DNA from 2 places in the Geothermobacter hydrogeniphilus genome. Region 1 is predicted to be linked to the other one. Evidence: riboswitches for the same ligand, from Rfam matches in the RefSeq annotation. Region 1 holds a riboswitch; the other holds the start of a gene.
The links. A riboswitch is a leader RNA that binds a small molecule or an ion and turns the genes downstream of it on or off. The one in region 1 is predicted to bind thiamine pyrophosphate.
Positions count from the first base shown of each region.

Region 2: linked by a shared signal. The riboswitch ahead of thiD (bifunctional hydroxymethylpyrimidine kinase/phosphomethylpyrimidine kinase) and the one ahead of thiF (sulfur carrier protein ThiS adenylyltransferase ThiF) in region 1 are both predicted to bind thiamine pyrophosphate.

Region 1 is NZ_NAAD01000033.1:2,311-10,089, forward strand. It holds gene thiE (thiamine phosphate synthase) at 314-955, opposite strand; gene thiH (2-iminoacetate synthase ThiH) at 963-2,099, opposite strand; gene B5V00_RS15890 (thiazole synthase) at 2,243-3,022, opposite strand; gene thiS (sulfur carrier protein ThiS) at 3,119-3,319, opposite strand; gene thiF (sulfur carrier protein ThiS adenylyltransferase ThiF) at 3,310-4,134, opposite strand; TPP riboswitch at 4,183-4,286, opposite strand; gene B5V00_RS15900 (hypothetical protein) at 4,411-4,731, shown strand; gene B5V00_RS15905 (PilZ domain-containing protein) at 5,862-6,596, opposite strand; gene B5V00_RS15910 (AAA family ATPase) at 6,977-7,779, shown strand, end outside.
Region 2 is NZ_NAAD01000003.1:86,720-94,498, reverse strand. It holds gene purE (5-(carboxyamino)imidazole ribonucleotide mutase) at 1-381, opposite strand, end outside; gene purD (phosphoribosylamine--glycine ligase) at 621-1,898, opposite strand; gene purH (bifunctional phosphoribosylaminoimidazolecarboxamide formyltransferase/IMP cyclohydrolase) at 1,990-3,555, opposite strand; gene alr (alanine racemase) at 3,702-4,817, opposite strand; gene B5V00_RS03850 (CooT family nickel-binding protein) at 5,346-5,531, shown strand; TPP riboswitch at 5,552-5,648, shown strand; gene thiD (bifunctional hydroxymethylpyrimidine kinase/phosphomethylpyrimidine kinase) at 5,706-7,139, shown strand; gene thiC (phosphomethylpyrimidine synthase ThiC) at 7,334-7,779, shown strand, end outside.

The DNA.
Region 1 (7,779 bases):
TGAAGCGCACCCATAGGTTCGCTGGTGATTTTTGGGAAGCTCAAGCGGATCAATGACCTGTGCTATCCGCCGACAAGGAGTTCACTGATTCAGGGATAAGTGTATCCGGTTCTAAGCCCGACTCAAGGAGTGGTGGTGCTGGGGGCGGCCGATACGCGCGCATCTGCTGCGTTGCTCCCGTACCTCTTCATTCCGACGTAGCTGCCGCTACGCCTCATTCCTCGGCACGTGAGACGCCTTGCATCTGCACACATCTCAACCGCCTCGGAACGGTGGTGTTGGGGACGGTCGATCCGCAGTTCCCATGAATTTTTTACAGGGAAATGTTACCGCCATCCCTGTTCCAGGAGATGAGAAGTTCACGGGTGGCCGGTTCCGGTTCCTTCGCCGCGAGAATGGCGCGAATGCAGGCGAACCCGGCGGCGGCGCAGTTTCTGACCGCGGCCAGGTTGTTCCGGTCGATGCCGCCGAGGGCGTAGACCGGCAGCCGGCCGGCGTGGCAGGCTTCGGCCAGGGCGGCGAGTCCGACCGGGGTGCCGTAGGGGAGTTTCGAGGGCGTGGCGAAAACCGGGCCGAAGGTGACGAAATCGGCCCCCGCGGCTTCGGCGGCGTGAAGTTCAGCGAGGCTGTGGGTGGAGACGCCGATCAGCCGCTCGGCACCGAGCAGGTCGCGGGCGACGGCGACCGGCAGTGAGTGCCCGCCGAGGTGGACGCCGTCAGCCTCGCAGGCCAGGGCGACATCAACGCGATCGTTGATCAGCAGACGGGCCTGATAGTCGGCGGTGAGCCGCCGTAGCTTTTCCGCCAGCGGCAGCAGTTGCGCCGCCGGCAGATCCTTTTCGCGCAACTGGACGAGTCGCGCCCCGCCGTCAAGGGCTTCGGCGACGGAGTGCAGCAGGTTGCCGTCGGCGACCGCCCGGCGGTCAGTGATCAGGTAGAGGGGCGGGGGCTCCATCGTCTGCTCAGTGGTTTGCGGCGTGCGCGTCGGGCCGCAGGAAGAGGCCGTCCCAGTCTTTCCAGACCGGGTCATAACCCTTCTCCCTGAGCATCGCCGCGAACTCGGCCGGAGTCCGTTCGTCGTCGATGGCGAATTGTTCGGTTGCCCGCTCTGCGCCGCTGTAGCCGCCGGGTGCGGTACAGCTGCCGGCGCTCATCTGGGTGATGCCGAGCGGCAGCAGGTGGTCGCGAAGTTCGGCGCTTTCCCGGGTCGAGAGGATCAGACCGGCATCGTTCAGCAGCAGGCGCATGGCGCAGATGAGTTGCACGAAGTGGCGGTCGGAGACCGTCACCGGCGGCTGGAAACCGCCGTCGGCCGGACGCATGCGCGGGAAGGACACCGACAACTGGCTGCGCCAGAAGTGGCGGGCCAGGTAGCGGCCGTGCAGACCGGTGAAGAAGGCTTCGCTGCGGAACGGTCCGAGGCCGAGCAGGGCGCCGATGCCGATCCGCCGCAGGCCGGCGGCGCCGCCCCGTTCCGGTGTGGCCAGGCGCCAGGCGTAATCCCGCTTTCTGCCGAACGGATGCAGCTGCTCGTAGAGTTCGGGGTTGTAGGTCTCCTGGTAGACAGTCAGGGTGTCGACGCCGGCGGCGACCAGGCGCGCGTACTCATCTTTCTCCATCGGGAAGACTTCGATGCCGATCGATGAAAAGAGCGGACGGACGCGTTCCACCGCCGCCACCAGGTAGTCGACCCCGGCGACCTTCGGCGCCTCACCGGTGAGCAGCAGCACGTGGCGGAATCCCTGTTTCGCCAGCACCCGGGCGTCGGCCTCGATTTCGTCCGCGTTCAGGGTGCGGCGCGGCAGCTTGTTGCCTGCGGAAAAGCCGCAGTAACGGCAGCCGTTGTGACATTCGTTGGACAGGTAGAGCGGCGCGTAGAGCAGGATGGTGTTGCCGAACCGGCGCCGGGTGATGCGGTGGGCTTTCTGCGCCAGCGGTTCCAGGTAATCTTCCGCGGCTTCCGAGAGCAGCGCCATGAAATCGGTCTCGCTCAGATGTTCGGCTGCCAGGGCGCGTTCGACGTCGGCGGCGGTCATGGCGGCGATCGCCTCCTCGACCCGTGCCGGGGTGTATTGCTGGATAATGTTGAGAAAACTCATATATGTTCCTTGCGGTCCATCCCGGTAGTTCGTGTCCCAGCTCGTGCGTGTTCAAACCGCCGAGAACATCATGGACATTGAACCGTCGTTTTCGGGGGGTGGAATTCTTGGCGCTCTTGGCGTCCTGGCGGCGGTATGGCTTATCAGTTTCCGTTCCGCAGAAATCCGGTCAACGGGCTGCTCGCTTCGGCCTGGACACGTTCCTCGCCAAGCCCGGCGAGGTAGCCCCCGCGGCCGGCTTCGACGGCCTTTTTGAACGCCGCTCCCATGGCGCCGGGGTCACGGGCGACCGCCAGGGCGGTATTCACCAGCACCGCGTCGGCGCCCAGTTCCATCGCCTCGGCGGCGTGACTCGGGGCGCCGAGCCCGGCATCGACCACCACCGGGACGATCGCCTGCTCGATGATGATGCGGATCTGGTCGCGGGTGCGGACCCCCTTGTTGGTGCCGATCGGCGCGCCGAGCGGCATCACCGTGGCGGTGCCGGCTTCCTGCAGATGCTTGGCCAGCACCGGGTCGGCGTTGATGTAGGGCAGAACCGTGAAGCCGTCCCTGACCAGGATCTCCGCCGCCTTGAGGGTTTCAATCGGATCGGGCAGCAGGTAGTAGGGGTCGGGGGTGACTTCCAGCTTGACCCAGGGGTCGCAGCCGGCGGCGCGGGCGAGGCGGGCGAGGCGGACCGCCTCCTCGGCGTCGCGGGCGCCGCTGGTGTTCGGCAGCAGCAGGTAGCGCTGCCGGTCGATATGGCTGAGCATGTCATCCTGGGGGTTCTCGACATCAACCCGGCGCAGGGCGACAGTGACGATCTCGGCGCCGGCACCCTCCATGGCGGCGACCATCGCCTGGTTGGAACTGAATTTTCCGGTGCCGACCAGCAGTCGGGAGTTGAAAGAGCGATCGGCGATGGTGAATTGATCGGACATGGGTGATTCCTTGTCAAATGAAAGGCAAGTGGTTCGGGACGCTGTCGGACAATCAAGGTCCAAAGGGCGAGTTTGCGAAGAGCATGGTCTTGTCCGTCAGCCGCCGCCGACGAACTGGACGATCTCCAGGCAGTCCTCTTCCAGCAGTTCGATGCTGCTGAACTGCTCGCGCGGGACCACGTCGCGGTTGCGTTCGACGGCAACGCGGGCGGTGTCGAGCTGCATCAGGCCCAGCAGCCCGGCGATGGTCAGTCCTTCATCGACCTGCCGTGGTTCTCCGTTGATGATCAATTGCATGACGTCACTCCTGTAGGGTCTTCTCCGAGCAGCAGTCGCAGTACGGCGTTGGCCTGGTGATGGGCGGCGACCCCGACCCTCGGTGCCATCAGCCCTTCGCCGGGGCCAGCGGCGCTGTCGCCGTCGCCGACCAGGTAGAAGTCGCGACCGGCGCGGCGGGTCAGGACCGTGTTGGCCGGTCCGAAGCCGGCCAGCCCGGAGGCGGCGACCACCGGTCTCCCGGGACAATGCAGCCGGAAACTTTCCAGCAGCATCGCCTTCTGGTCGGGCCGGTCGAAGGCTTCGACCAGCACCTGGACATCCGCGAAGATCGTCGCGGTGTTGTCGGCGGTCAGGCGGATATGGCGAGCTTCGATTTCGACATAGGGGTTGATGCGGCGCAGGTTTTCCGCCAGGGCCGTGACCTTGGGAAAGCCGAGCTGATCGACGAAATACTGTTGCCGGTTGAGATTGCTCGGCTCGACGATATCAAAATCGGCCAGGATCAGGCGGCCGACACCGACCCGCGCCAGGGCGATGGCAACGGCTGAGCCGAGCCCGCCGACACCGGCGATGCCGACGCAGGACTGCTTGATGCGGGCATGCACGCCGGGGGTGTGGCGGGCCATCAGCAGGGCTTCAAGTTCATCGGCCGAGGGAGTTTCTCCGCGGCGGATCAGCACCACCCGGTCGTCCGGCTGCAGCGGCTCGTCCCGGTCGCAGGGGAAACCGTTGCGGATCAGGATGTCGGCGTCCGGCTTGCTGCGGTCGCGCAGGGAGAAAAGGGTTTCTCCGTCCTTGATGTCGAGTGCCTGTTCGTTGAGATAGATACGCATAAAAGAAAACAGCCGCCTTGAAAAGAAGCGGCCGCAAACAGGTGGGACTGTTGTCGGTTGCCGCTTCCCTCCGCCGGCATCATCCGGATCAGGTTCAAAGGGTCATCCCGCCGTGGCGGAACTCTCAGTCGGTGACTCCCCTAGGGCATTGAACCGTCAAAGTAACAAGCGGTGGCCGATGCCGTCAACTCTTTTCCCCTCTTTTCCCCTTGCCCGCAGGGGATCTTTTGCTTACCATTGAGCCCTTTTCAAGTGACCCCATCCCGGAGTTTGACCATGAGTATTTCCACCCGTTATCGTGACCTGGCGGCCGAGGCCGCAGACCTGAATGCCCGGCTGAAGCAGGAGGCCGCCGAGGAGGGGGATCGCTGTGTCCGCCAGCTCGCCAAGGCGGTTGCCGCGCTGGAAGAGTTGCGTGAAGGGGTCGGTGAGATTCCCCAGATGCGTCTTGAACGTGAATTGACGCCGGTGCTGCTGCGGGCCCACAATGATATCGACCGGGCCCGCCTGTGGCTGGAAGAGGAGGATCGCGGCGACTGGTCGGCAAGGCTCTGGGGGTTGCAGCAGACGATCTATCGCCTGCTCAACGATCTTTAGCTGCGAGGGCGGCGGAGACGCACGCATCTGCTGCGTTGCTCGCGCCTTCAGTCGCTGCGACGTAGCCAGAGGCTACGCCTCACTCCCTCAGTTGCGAGGCGCCTTGCAGCTGCACGAATCTCGACCACCTTCAACGGTAGTGTGAGGGCGGCGGATACGCACGCATCTGCTGCGTTGCTCCCGCGCTTCGTCATTCCGACGTAGCTGCCGCTACGCCTCATGTTGCGAGGGCGGCCGATACGCACCCGCCTGCGGCGTTGCACTCAGCCTTCAATCCTCGACGTAGCTTCCGCTACGCCTGCGGTTTCAGACTTCGCGCGCCTTGCATGCAGGCACGTTTCGACCACCTTGAAGCAGTGGTGTTGAAGAGAAACGGCTATGAAATTGTGTCTGTTGGTTTAAATGCTTCCTCTGTGTAGCCCGTTTGTCTTCCTCCCTGCGTAGACCGCTTCACGCACCACCACTGCCGGGCGGTGCTACGCGAGCGCTGCGGGTTCCGTTGTCAGCATGGTTGCAAGGGGCAGTGTCCATGCCCGCCGCAGGCGATGGCCCTTTTCTGCTTCCTCTTTTGGGCCAGCAAAAGAGGAAGGCGGCGAGCGGGGCCGCGACCCCGCGGTTTTTCTGCGAGGGCGGCCGATAAGCATCCGCCTGCTGCGTTATGCTCACTCTTCGCTCCTGATGTAGCTGCCGCTACACCTCACTCCTTCAGTTGCGAGACGCCTAGCATCTACGCACGTCTCCACCGCCTCGAAGCGTCGGTGCTGGCTTTTTTGCGATCTTGCCGTTCCCCTCCCCCGTGGAAGCCACTGAACGGAGGGGACGGCCGGCGGAAACAGAGCCATGAATGTCTGAGGCGTAGCCGAGTTTTCATGGCTCCCGCCGGGCGGCTCCGGAGTGAAGGAACCCGCAGGGTGGCTTCGTCGGATGCCCTTCTTTTGCTTACTTTTCTTGGGCAAGCAAGAAAAGTAAGGCGCTGGCGGGCGCCCCCGCCTTTACTGCGAGGGTGGTGGGGGGACGGCGGATACGCACGCATCTGCGGCGTTGCTCACCGCCTTCAACGGTGGTGGGTCGGTCGATACGCACGCACCTGCGGCGTTGTCCGCGTGCATCAAGTGGTTGTGTGTGGCGCTTCAGATGATATGTGACGGGGCGGCTGCGGGGCGGTAATGGTAGCCGTTGTCATCCGGGGCCGTCAGCAGGTGGCAGCTGAGATAATGTTCCAGGTCCCGGACAAGCTCGTCGTCGTGGGTGAGGAACTGGATGCCCGCCTGGTAATGAAAGTTGTTTTCCGCGACGGGTTCTTGGGCGTAGACCACCTGGCAGGGGATTTCCAGCTCCTTCTTCTGTCCCAGCAGCGGGATCACGACCTCGAGGTTCTGTCCCGTGCGCAGCGGCCTGGTCGATGATTGCAGTTGCGCGCCTCCCGTTCCCAGAACATTGACCTCGCCGAGAAGATGTTCTCCCCGGTCGCAGACCAGGGCCGGAAGCCGGATCGACGCGCGCAGCTTCTTGCGGTCATACTGCGTCATGTGCTGTTGCAGGGCCCGATGCAGGGCGGGAATGTCCAGGGGATCGACCAGCTGGCTGCAGCCCGGCGGTGTCCGGGGGGATTGGCCTTCTCCGCAGCAGAGGATCGTGGCGGCGTTTTTCGTCTCTCGACTTCGGTATTTTTTGATCAGCGAGATTTCTTTTTCGCCCAGTGGCCGGTCAATCAGGGCCAGGTTCGCACCGTGGCCGGCCAGGGATGAAAACATCAGGTGACAGCGGGTGTAGGCGAAGACCCGGTAACCGAGTCGGCGCAGGATCCGTTCCAGTTGATGGTCTTCGTCGTTTTTTTTGAGTAGTCCGATAGCAGGCTGCGGCATGGGCATATCTCCCCCCTCCCGAGAGATCGGCGTGCTCAAGGCGGTCGACACAGATCTTCGCCGCCCCGCCTGACCTGCTGGTGCAAATCATTTTCCAATTCTGACCGAGACGGTGGCGTCAGGTTGATCCGTTGGGCATGATGGCGCTAACTGTCCTATAAGACATGGTTAATCTTTTTGTCGGAGTGGGTGGCGTGAGCTGTCGCGGGCCGCAGCCGGCAGACGGAATGCCCGCCGCGGCGTGAAAGGACGCACCCCGGTTCCGTCTTTTCGCCCGCCGGTATTCGGTCCGTCGCGCTTTTTTTGTGGCATGGTTGTTGCTGATTCAAAGGGCTTTTCAGATAGCTCCGGACATTCCCGTTTAAGAGGACGACTCTTCCATGCACCGCAAACTGCAGAATATTTTTTACGAGACCCGTGATCCCGAACTCTGCTGGGACGATATCGGTGGTTATGATGACGTCAAGCAGACCCTGCGTGAAATGGTCTGCCTGCCGATCCAGAAACCGGAGCTGATCGTCCGGCACAATCTCGGTCTGCCGGCCGGGGTGATGATGTGGGGACCGCTGGGCACCGGTATCACCATGCTCGCCGAAGCCTGCGCGAAAGAGGCGGGGGTCTCCTTTGTCTATATCTCCGGCCAGGAGATGCTCGGCAAGCATCAGGAGATGGTCGAGGCCTTCGATACCGCGATTCACGAGGCTCCCTGTATTCTCTTCATCTCCGATTGTGAATGGCTGGCGCCGCGGGCCGGCTGCGACTACGACTGGAGCCCGGGCAATCGTCGGGCGATCCCGCCGACCTTCGCCGACAAGGATCTGACCCGGCTGTTCATCGAGCAGGTCGACCGTATCAACGGCGTTTCCGGGGTGACCCTGCTCGGTTCCTGTTATCGTATCGACACCGTCGACCAGGCGCTGATCAAGGAGAAGAAGCGTTTCAACCGCAAGGTCTTCGTTCATCCGCCCACCGCCGGCGACCGGCGGGGCATGCTCGATATCTACATGGATAAAATGCCCAACCTCGCGCCGGGGATCGATCGGGACGCCCTGGCGGCCGCCGCCGAAGGTTATGTCGGTTGGGATATCGAAAGTCTCTGCAAGCGGGCCACGGTCAATGCCATCAAGGAGGACGCGACGGTGGTGACCGCGGCACACTTCGAGAAGGCGCTCAAGGAGGTGCG
Region 2 (7,779 bases), on a different contig from region 1:
TCCGGCGTTGCGGGCTCCGGCCTTGCCGATCGCCATGGTCGCCACCGGAATTCCGGCGGGCATCTGCACCATCGCCAGCAGAGCGTCGAGTCCGTTCAGGGCGGTCGCGTCAATCGGCACGGCGATCACCGGCAGAGTGGTTTCAGCAGCCACCACCCCAGCCAGGTGAGCCGCGGCGCCGGCGCCGGCGATCAACACCCTGATGCCGCGACCGGGCGCCTGACGAACGTATTCCGATGTTCGTTCCGGGGTGCGATGGGCACTGGTCACGGTAACCTCAAACGGAACGCCGAACTCACGCAGCGCCCGGGCCGCTTCGGCCATGATCTCGTAGTCGCTGTCGCTCCCCATCAGGATTCCGACCAACGGCTTGTCACTCATACAAAACTCCTTTGATTTCAGGCACTGGGCACTGGGCACTCGGCGCCGGGAGAATCTTGAACAACCCGGCGCCTGACGCCCAGAGCCTAGCAGGCTGATGAAAAACGCCCATCTGCTGCGTTGTCCTCACCCCGCGTCAACGACGTACCTTCCGGTACGCCTTATTCCGCGGGGTTGCGGACGCCTTGCATCTGGACATTTTTGCTCAGCCTGGGGAACGTGACTTTTTCAACATCCTGCTAGCGCCCGCCCTTGAGCGCTTTCGCCCCGATATCTTTGCGATAATGAGCATCCTGCCAGGAAATTGTCTCCACCCCCCGGTAGGCCTTGCGAATTGCTGTCGCCACATCACTGCCGAGCCCGGTCACCCCGAGAACCCGACCGCCATTGTTGACGACCTTACCATCCACCAGCCTGGTGCCGGCATGAAAAACAACCAGATCGTCGATCTGCGCGGCCTCTTCCAGCCCCTTGATTTCGTGTCCCCTGGTGAAGCTGCCCGGGTAACCGCCGGACGCCATCACCACACAGACTGCGGCCTTGTCATGCCACTCAAGAGAGGTCTGCTTCAACTCCCCGCGCGCGCAGGCCTGCAGAATCGGCACCACGTCCTCCTTCATCCGCACCAGCAACGGCTGCGCCTCGGGATCACCGAAACGGGCGTTGAATTCGACCACCCGCGGTCTGCCGTCCTTGATCATCAGCCCGACATAGAGAATCCCGGCATAAGGGTGCCCATCGGCGGCCATGCCGGCTACGGTCGGTTTGACGATGGTCTCGACGATCTCGTCGTACAGCTCGTCGGTCACCACCGGTGCCGGCGAATAGGCGCCCATGCCGCCGGTATTGAGCCCCTCATCGTTATCGAAAACCCGCTTGTGATCCTGGGAGGAGGCCAGCGGCAGAATATTTTTGCCGTCGGTGAAGGCAAAGAAGGAGGCCTCCTCGCCGTCCATGAACTCCTCGATCACCACGCTCGTCCCGGCACTGCCGAAGACCTGCTCCAGCATGATATCATCGACGGCGGCAATGGCGGTCGCTTCGTCCATCGCCACGATCACCCCTTTGCCGGCCGCCAGGCCATCAGCCTTGACCACGATCGGCGCACCCTGTTCCCTGATATAGGCCACTGCGGCGGCGTGCTCGCTGAAGCTGCGGTAAGCGGCGGTCGGAATATTGTGACGCGCCATCAGATCCTTGGAAAACCCCTTGCTCCCCTCGATCCGGGCGGCCGCCCGACTGGGGCCGAAAATCTCCAGACCGGCCTCCTGGAAACGATCGACAATCCCCATGGTCAAGGGCACCTCCGGTCCGACCACGGTCAGGTCGATGCTCTCGGCGCGGGCGAAATCCAGCAGCGCGTCGATCTCGTCGGCGGCAATATGAACGCACTCGGCGAGTTGGGCGATGCCGGGGTTTCCCGGCGCACAGTAGAGGGTATCAACCAGCGGCGACTGGGCTATTTTCCAGCAGAGCGCATGTTCGCGGCCACCACCGCCGACAACGAGAACTTTCATAATGACTCCTGAATCGGCCAAAGGCCAAAGGCGAAAGGCCAAGGGAAAGACCCTTTAGCCCTTAGCCTTTTGCCCTGCGCCGAAGTTGTAGTTAGTGCCTGAAATGCCTCATTTTCGTAAACACCATCGCCATGCCGTGCTCATCGGCGGCGGCGATCACCTCTTCGTCACGGATCGAACCGCCCGGCTGGATCACGGCGCTGATACCGACCTCCGCCGCGTTGTCGATGCCGTCACGGAAGGGGAAAAAGGCGTCGGAGGCCATGGCGGCGCCCTTGACATCGAGCCCGGCATGTTCAGCCTTGATGGCGGCGATGCGGGCCGAGTTGACCCGGCTCATCTGCCCGGCGCCGACACCGATGGTCATGCCGTCCCTACCATAAACAATGGCGTTGCTCTTGACGAACTTGGCGACCTTCCAGGTGAAGAGCAGGTTCCGCATCTCCTCCTCGGTCGGCTGACGGCGGGTCACCACCTGCAGCTCTCCGGTCAGGGCCAGGTCAAGTTCCTGGACCAGCAGTCCACCGTTGACCCGTTTGAAATCGAACCGCGCCGCCGGCTGTTCCGGCCACTGGCCGCATTCGAGCAGACGCACGTTCTTCTTGGCGGCAACGGCCTCCACCGCAGCCTCGCTGACCTTGGGAGCGATGATCACCTCGACAAACTGTTTCTCGCAGATGGCCGCCGCGGTCTCACCATCAAGCTCCCGGTTGAAGGCGATGATACCGCCGAAGGCCGATTCCGGATCGGTCGAGAAGGCGCGCCGATAGGCATCGAGCAGGGTCTCGCCGACAGCCACCCCGCAGGGGTTGGCGTGTTTGACGATGACGCAGGCGGGCGCTTCATTGAACTGTTTGACGCATTCGAGGGCGGCATCGGTATCGCCGATATTATTGTAGGACAGCGCCTTGCCCTGCAACTGGCGGGCGGTGCTGATCGAGGCTTCGGTAACATTCTTTTCGACGTAGAAGGCCGCTTGCTGATGGGGATTTTCACCGTAACGCATCTCCTGGGCCTTGTGAAACTGCAGGCTCAGGGCCGGCGGAAAGGCGGCAGACTGTTCATCCAGCCGACATCCGAGCCAGTTGGAAATCGCGCCGTCGTAGGCGGCAGTGTGCTGGTAGACCTTGACCGCGAGACCGAAGTTGGTTGCCGGGGAAACCGCGCCGCCCGACGCCTTCATCTCGGCCAGCACTTTCGGATAATCGCCCGGGTCGACCACCACCGTCACCGAACGATTATTCTTGGCCGCGCTGCGCAGCATGGTCGGACCGCCGATGTCGATATTCTCGATGGCATCCTCCAGGGAGCAGTCGGGGTTGGCGACCGTCGCCTCGAAGGGATAGAGGTTGACCACCACCATGTCGATCGGCTCGATGCCATGCTCAGCCATGGTCGCGACATGCTCTTCATTGTCGCGCAACCCGAGCAGACCACCGTGAATCTTGGGGTGCAGGGTCTTGACCCGGCCGTCAAGCATCTCCGGAAATCCGGTGAATTCGGATACATCCTTGACCGCCAGACCGGAGTCCCGCAGCAGTCTGGCAGTGCCTCCGGTAGAGAGAATTTCGACCCCGTAGCCCGCCAGCTCGGTGGCGAATTCGACGATGCCGGTCTTGTCGGAAAGACTGATGAGAGCGCGTTTAATGGTAGCCATTTTTCAACCTCGGGAAAGCTGTAGGTGCAAAAAACAGAAAAAACCGTCAACTCCTGGCGGTTTTCGGTGTGATCGGATGCAGCGGTCTTCAGGCGCGGCCTGAACAGGGCTTTCTACCACGGACGCGACCGCCCTGGCAACCGTTTTCAACCTTCGTAGACCCGCTCGTTATGCGAACCCAGGGAGCAGTAGAGTTCATAGTCGATGGTGCCGATCTTCGCCGCCAGATCACTGCCGCGCAACAGGGCGTCGCCGTCCCGGCCGAGAAATGTCACCCGGTCGCCGACGGCGACCTCGGGCAGGTCGGTTACGTCGACCAGGGTCCAGTTCATGCACACGGTTCCGACCACCGGCATCCGGCAGCCCCGAATCAGGACCTCTCCGCAATTGCTGAAGCGACGCGAATAGCCGTCGGCATAACCGACCGGAACCGCCGCCAGCCGGGTCGGGCGCCCGGTCGTGAAACGATGGCCATAGGAGACCCCGGTCCCGGCGGGAACCTGTTTGAGCTGGGCGATGGAACTGCGGACATGCATCACCGGGCGCAGGTCAAGATCAGCGAAACCGGGTCCTGGCAATCCGCCGTAGAGGCTGATCCCGGGGCGCGACAGGTTGCATTCGGGGAAATCACGACTGTAGAGCGCCGCGCTGTTGCTGAGATGAACCCACCGGGGAGAAAATCCCGCCTCCCGCACCTGCCGCAGGCAGGCACGGAAACAGGCATACTGTTCCTCACTGAAGGGGTTGTCCCGTTCGTCGGCCAGGGCCAGGTGGGATACCACGCCTTCCAGTTCAAGGTGAGACAACTGCCGCAGGCGTTCCAGCACCTCCGGCAGTTCCTCCGGGCGAAAGCCGACCCGTCCCATGCCGGTATCGATCTTCAGGTGAACCGGCTGTCGGATCCCGGCATTGGCCGCCAGTCCGTCAAGACGTTCCGCCAACCCGAGGTCGAACAACATCGGCGTCAATCGCAACTTCAGAACCTGGTCTTCCTCTCCCGGACGCACGCCGCAGAAGAGCAGGATCGGCCGGTCGATACCGGCCTGACGCAACGGAGCCGCTTCCCCAAGGTGGGCGACGCCGAAAAGCTCGGCCCCTTCCCCGGCCAGGGTTTGCGCGGCCCGCACTGCTCCATGTCCATAGGCATCCGCCTTGACCACGGCAAGCAGGTCGCGACCGGCAGCATACTCACCTGCCAGACGAAAATTATGCCGCAGGGCGTCAAGGTCAATTTCGATACGGGTCGCGGGCAGAGAATCCATGGCAGTACTCCATCAGGGGGCAGAACCTGAAGCAGCGAACTCAACACTGATGCTTTCGCAAAAAAGCATCAGTGTTGGCTAAGCAAAAAGCGCCAGCAGCAAGGCGCGCGATTGTCAAGCAATGAGGCGTACTTACGTACGTTGAAACAGCGAGACAAACGCAGCAACGCAGCTGCTAGTGAGTTTTTGCGACGCCATCAACACTGATTCGGGAAACAGACAAAAGAAATTTTGTAGCATGCCGGCCGAGGCGTGTAAAGCTCGGCCGGTGAATGTTTCCCGCCCGAGTCAACAATTGATGATTGACAGCGGGGGAAGGCATTCGCTAGTCTGCAGGCTTGAAACTAGGACCTGAATCCGTGAGCTTGTCACCGGCGAATAGCGCAAGCCATTGACCTGGATGCGCTTCCCAAAAATCACCGGCGAACCTGTGGGTGCGCCTTAGATTTTTGAAAATCGCATCCAGGCCAAGCACTTACACTCTTCATCCGGCACAAACCCACGGATCCAGGTAGGAGGTATCTCATCATGTGTCTCGACAACGGTCCGCTCCTGCTGGTGCAGGGCGACAAGGAACGCACCCTGGACAACGTGGCATCGCTGCTCCCTCTTGACGGCAAAGTGAAACTGGTCGACGTTTTCGGCAAGATCGAGGAGATCGCCGGCAGAATTGAAGAGATTGACCTGCTCAACAACCGCATCGTCCTGGCCTGACCAACAGGAACAATTCGAATAGACACCGCTAGGGGAGTAGTCACTGAGAGTCCGCAAGGACGACCCTTTGAACCTGATCCGGGTTATACCGGCGTAGGGAAGCGGCCGTAACCACTCGATCCAGCACCGCGGCCGAATCTGCCCGCGGTGCTGTTTTTTTATGGACTGACATAAATGATCAACGGTCTCTACTACATCACCGACGCCGACCCCGAAGGCCGCTACCTGGAAACCACCCGCGCCGTGCTGCAGGGAGGCGCCCGTGTCATCCAGTACCGCAGCAAAACCCGCTCCACAGGCGACCAGCGTGAAGATGCCCGCGGGCTGCTCGAACTCTGTCGCGAATTCGGGGCGAAACTGCTGATCAACGACAATCCGGAACTGGCGGCAGACGTCGAAGCCGACGGCGTCCATCTCGGCCAGAATGATACCCCGGTTTCCACCGCGCGGCAGTTGCTCGGACCGGAACGGCTGATCGGGGTGTCGACCCGCACCGTGGAGCAGGCCCTGCAGGCCGAAACGGATGGCGCCGACTACATCGCGGTCGGCAGCATTTACCCGACCACCACCAAGCAGGACGCGGTCCAGGTCGGGCTGAGGACGCTGGAGAAAGTGCGGCGAGCGGTCAAGCTGCCGCTGGTCGCCATCGGCGGCATCCGCCGCGATCTGGCGCCGGCGGTCCTGGAGGCCGGCGCCGACGCCCTGGCGGTGATCTCGGCACTCCGCGAAGACAGTGATCCACGCATCGCGGCACGCGAATTCTCACTGCTCTTCAACCGTGGTCTGCAACCTCCCCGCGGACGGGTGCTAACTGTGGCCGGGTCCGATTCCGGCGGCGGCGCCGGTATTCAGGCGGACCTCAAGACCATCACCCTGCTCGGTGGCTACGGCATGAGTGCCGTCACCGCGCTGACCGCCCAGAACACGCTCGGCGTAACCGGCATCCATCCCTGCCCGGCCGATTTCGTCGCCGAACAACTGGAAACAGTCCTCAGTGACCTCGGCTGCGACATCCTCAAGACCGGGATGCTCTTCTCCGCCGATATCGTCAGCGCGGTCGCATCTGCCATCGATCGTCACGGACTGCCGGCGGTCGTTGATCCGGTGATGATTGCCAAGGGGGGCGCGCCGCTGCTGCAGCAGCAGGCGGTCGAAGTCCTGATCACCGAACTGCTTCCATTCACCTACCTGCTCACCCCGAACCTGCCGGAAGCCGAGGCGCTGTCGGGAATCGCCATCGAAACCGAGTCGGAGATGGAACGTGCCGCCCGCAAGCTGCAGGCAATGGGCGCCCGCAACGTGCTGCTCAAGGGGGGGCACCTCAAGGGCGCGGCGGTCGACCTGTTGCTGGCCGGCGACAAACTGCACCGTTTTGCCTCCGAACGCATCGCCACCACCAATACCCACGGCACCGGCTGCAGCTATTCGTCGGCCATCGCCACGCTGCTCGCCCAGGGGCAACCACTGCCGGTCGCGGTCAAGACCGCCAAACGGTTCATCAACGCCGCCATCGCCGCCGCTCCCGACCTCGGCCACGGCCACGGCCCGGTCAATCACTGGCAGGGGGCGCGGGCGATCAGTGAACAGGCAGGAAGCGAAACACATTGATCCGGCCCGAAAATCTTTTTTAACGCAGAGACGGAGAGGTGCAGAGACAGAGAGAAAGCATTTTGTTTTTTAAACCTGAACGAATTCCTGGCTCAGCGTCTCTCCCCCTCTGCGTCTCCTGTTACAACGGTTTGCCTGGCGTCTTGGCATCATAAAGATTCCTCGACCCGGCAGGACAAAAAAGGAACCCGCTCATGACTCAGCTCGAAGCCGCCCGCCAGGGCCTGATTACAGAAGAGATGAAGGCCGCCGCGGCCGCCGAACAGATTGACGCCGAACTGCTGCGCGAACGGATCGCCGCCGGCACGGCGATCATCTGCCACAACGTCAAACACTCCAACGCGCCGCCGCTGGCGGTCGGCCTCGGCCTGAAGACCAAGGTCAACGCCAACATCGGCACCAGCAAAGACGACGTCTCCATCGACAAGGAGCTGGAGAAGGCCAAGGTGGCGGTGGCCGCCGGCGCCGACGCCATCATGGACCTCTCCACCGGCGGGCCGATCGACGAGATCCGCGCCGCCATCATCAGCCAGACCGACGCCTGCATCGGCTCGGTGCCGCTCTACCAGGCGGCAGTCGACACCGTGACCCGCAAGAACAAGGCGATGGTCGAGATGACCGCCGACGAGATCTTCGACGG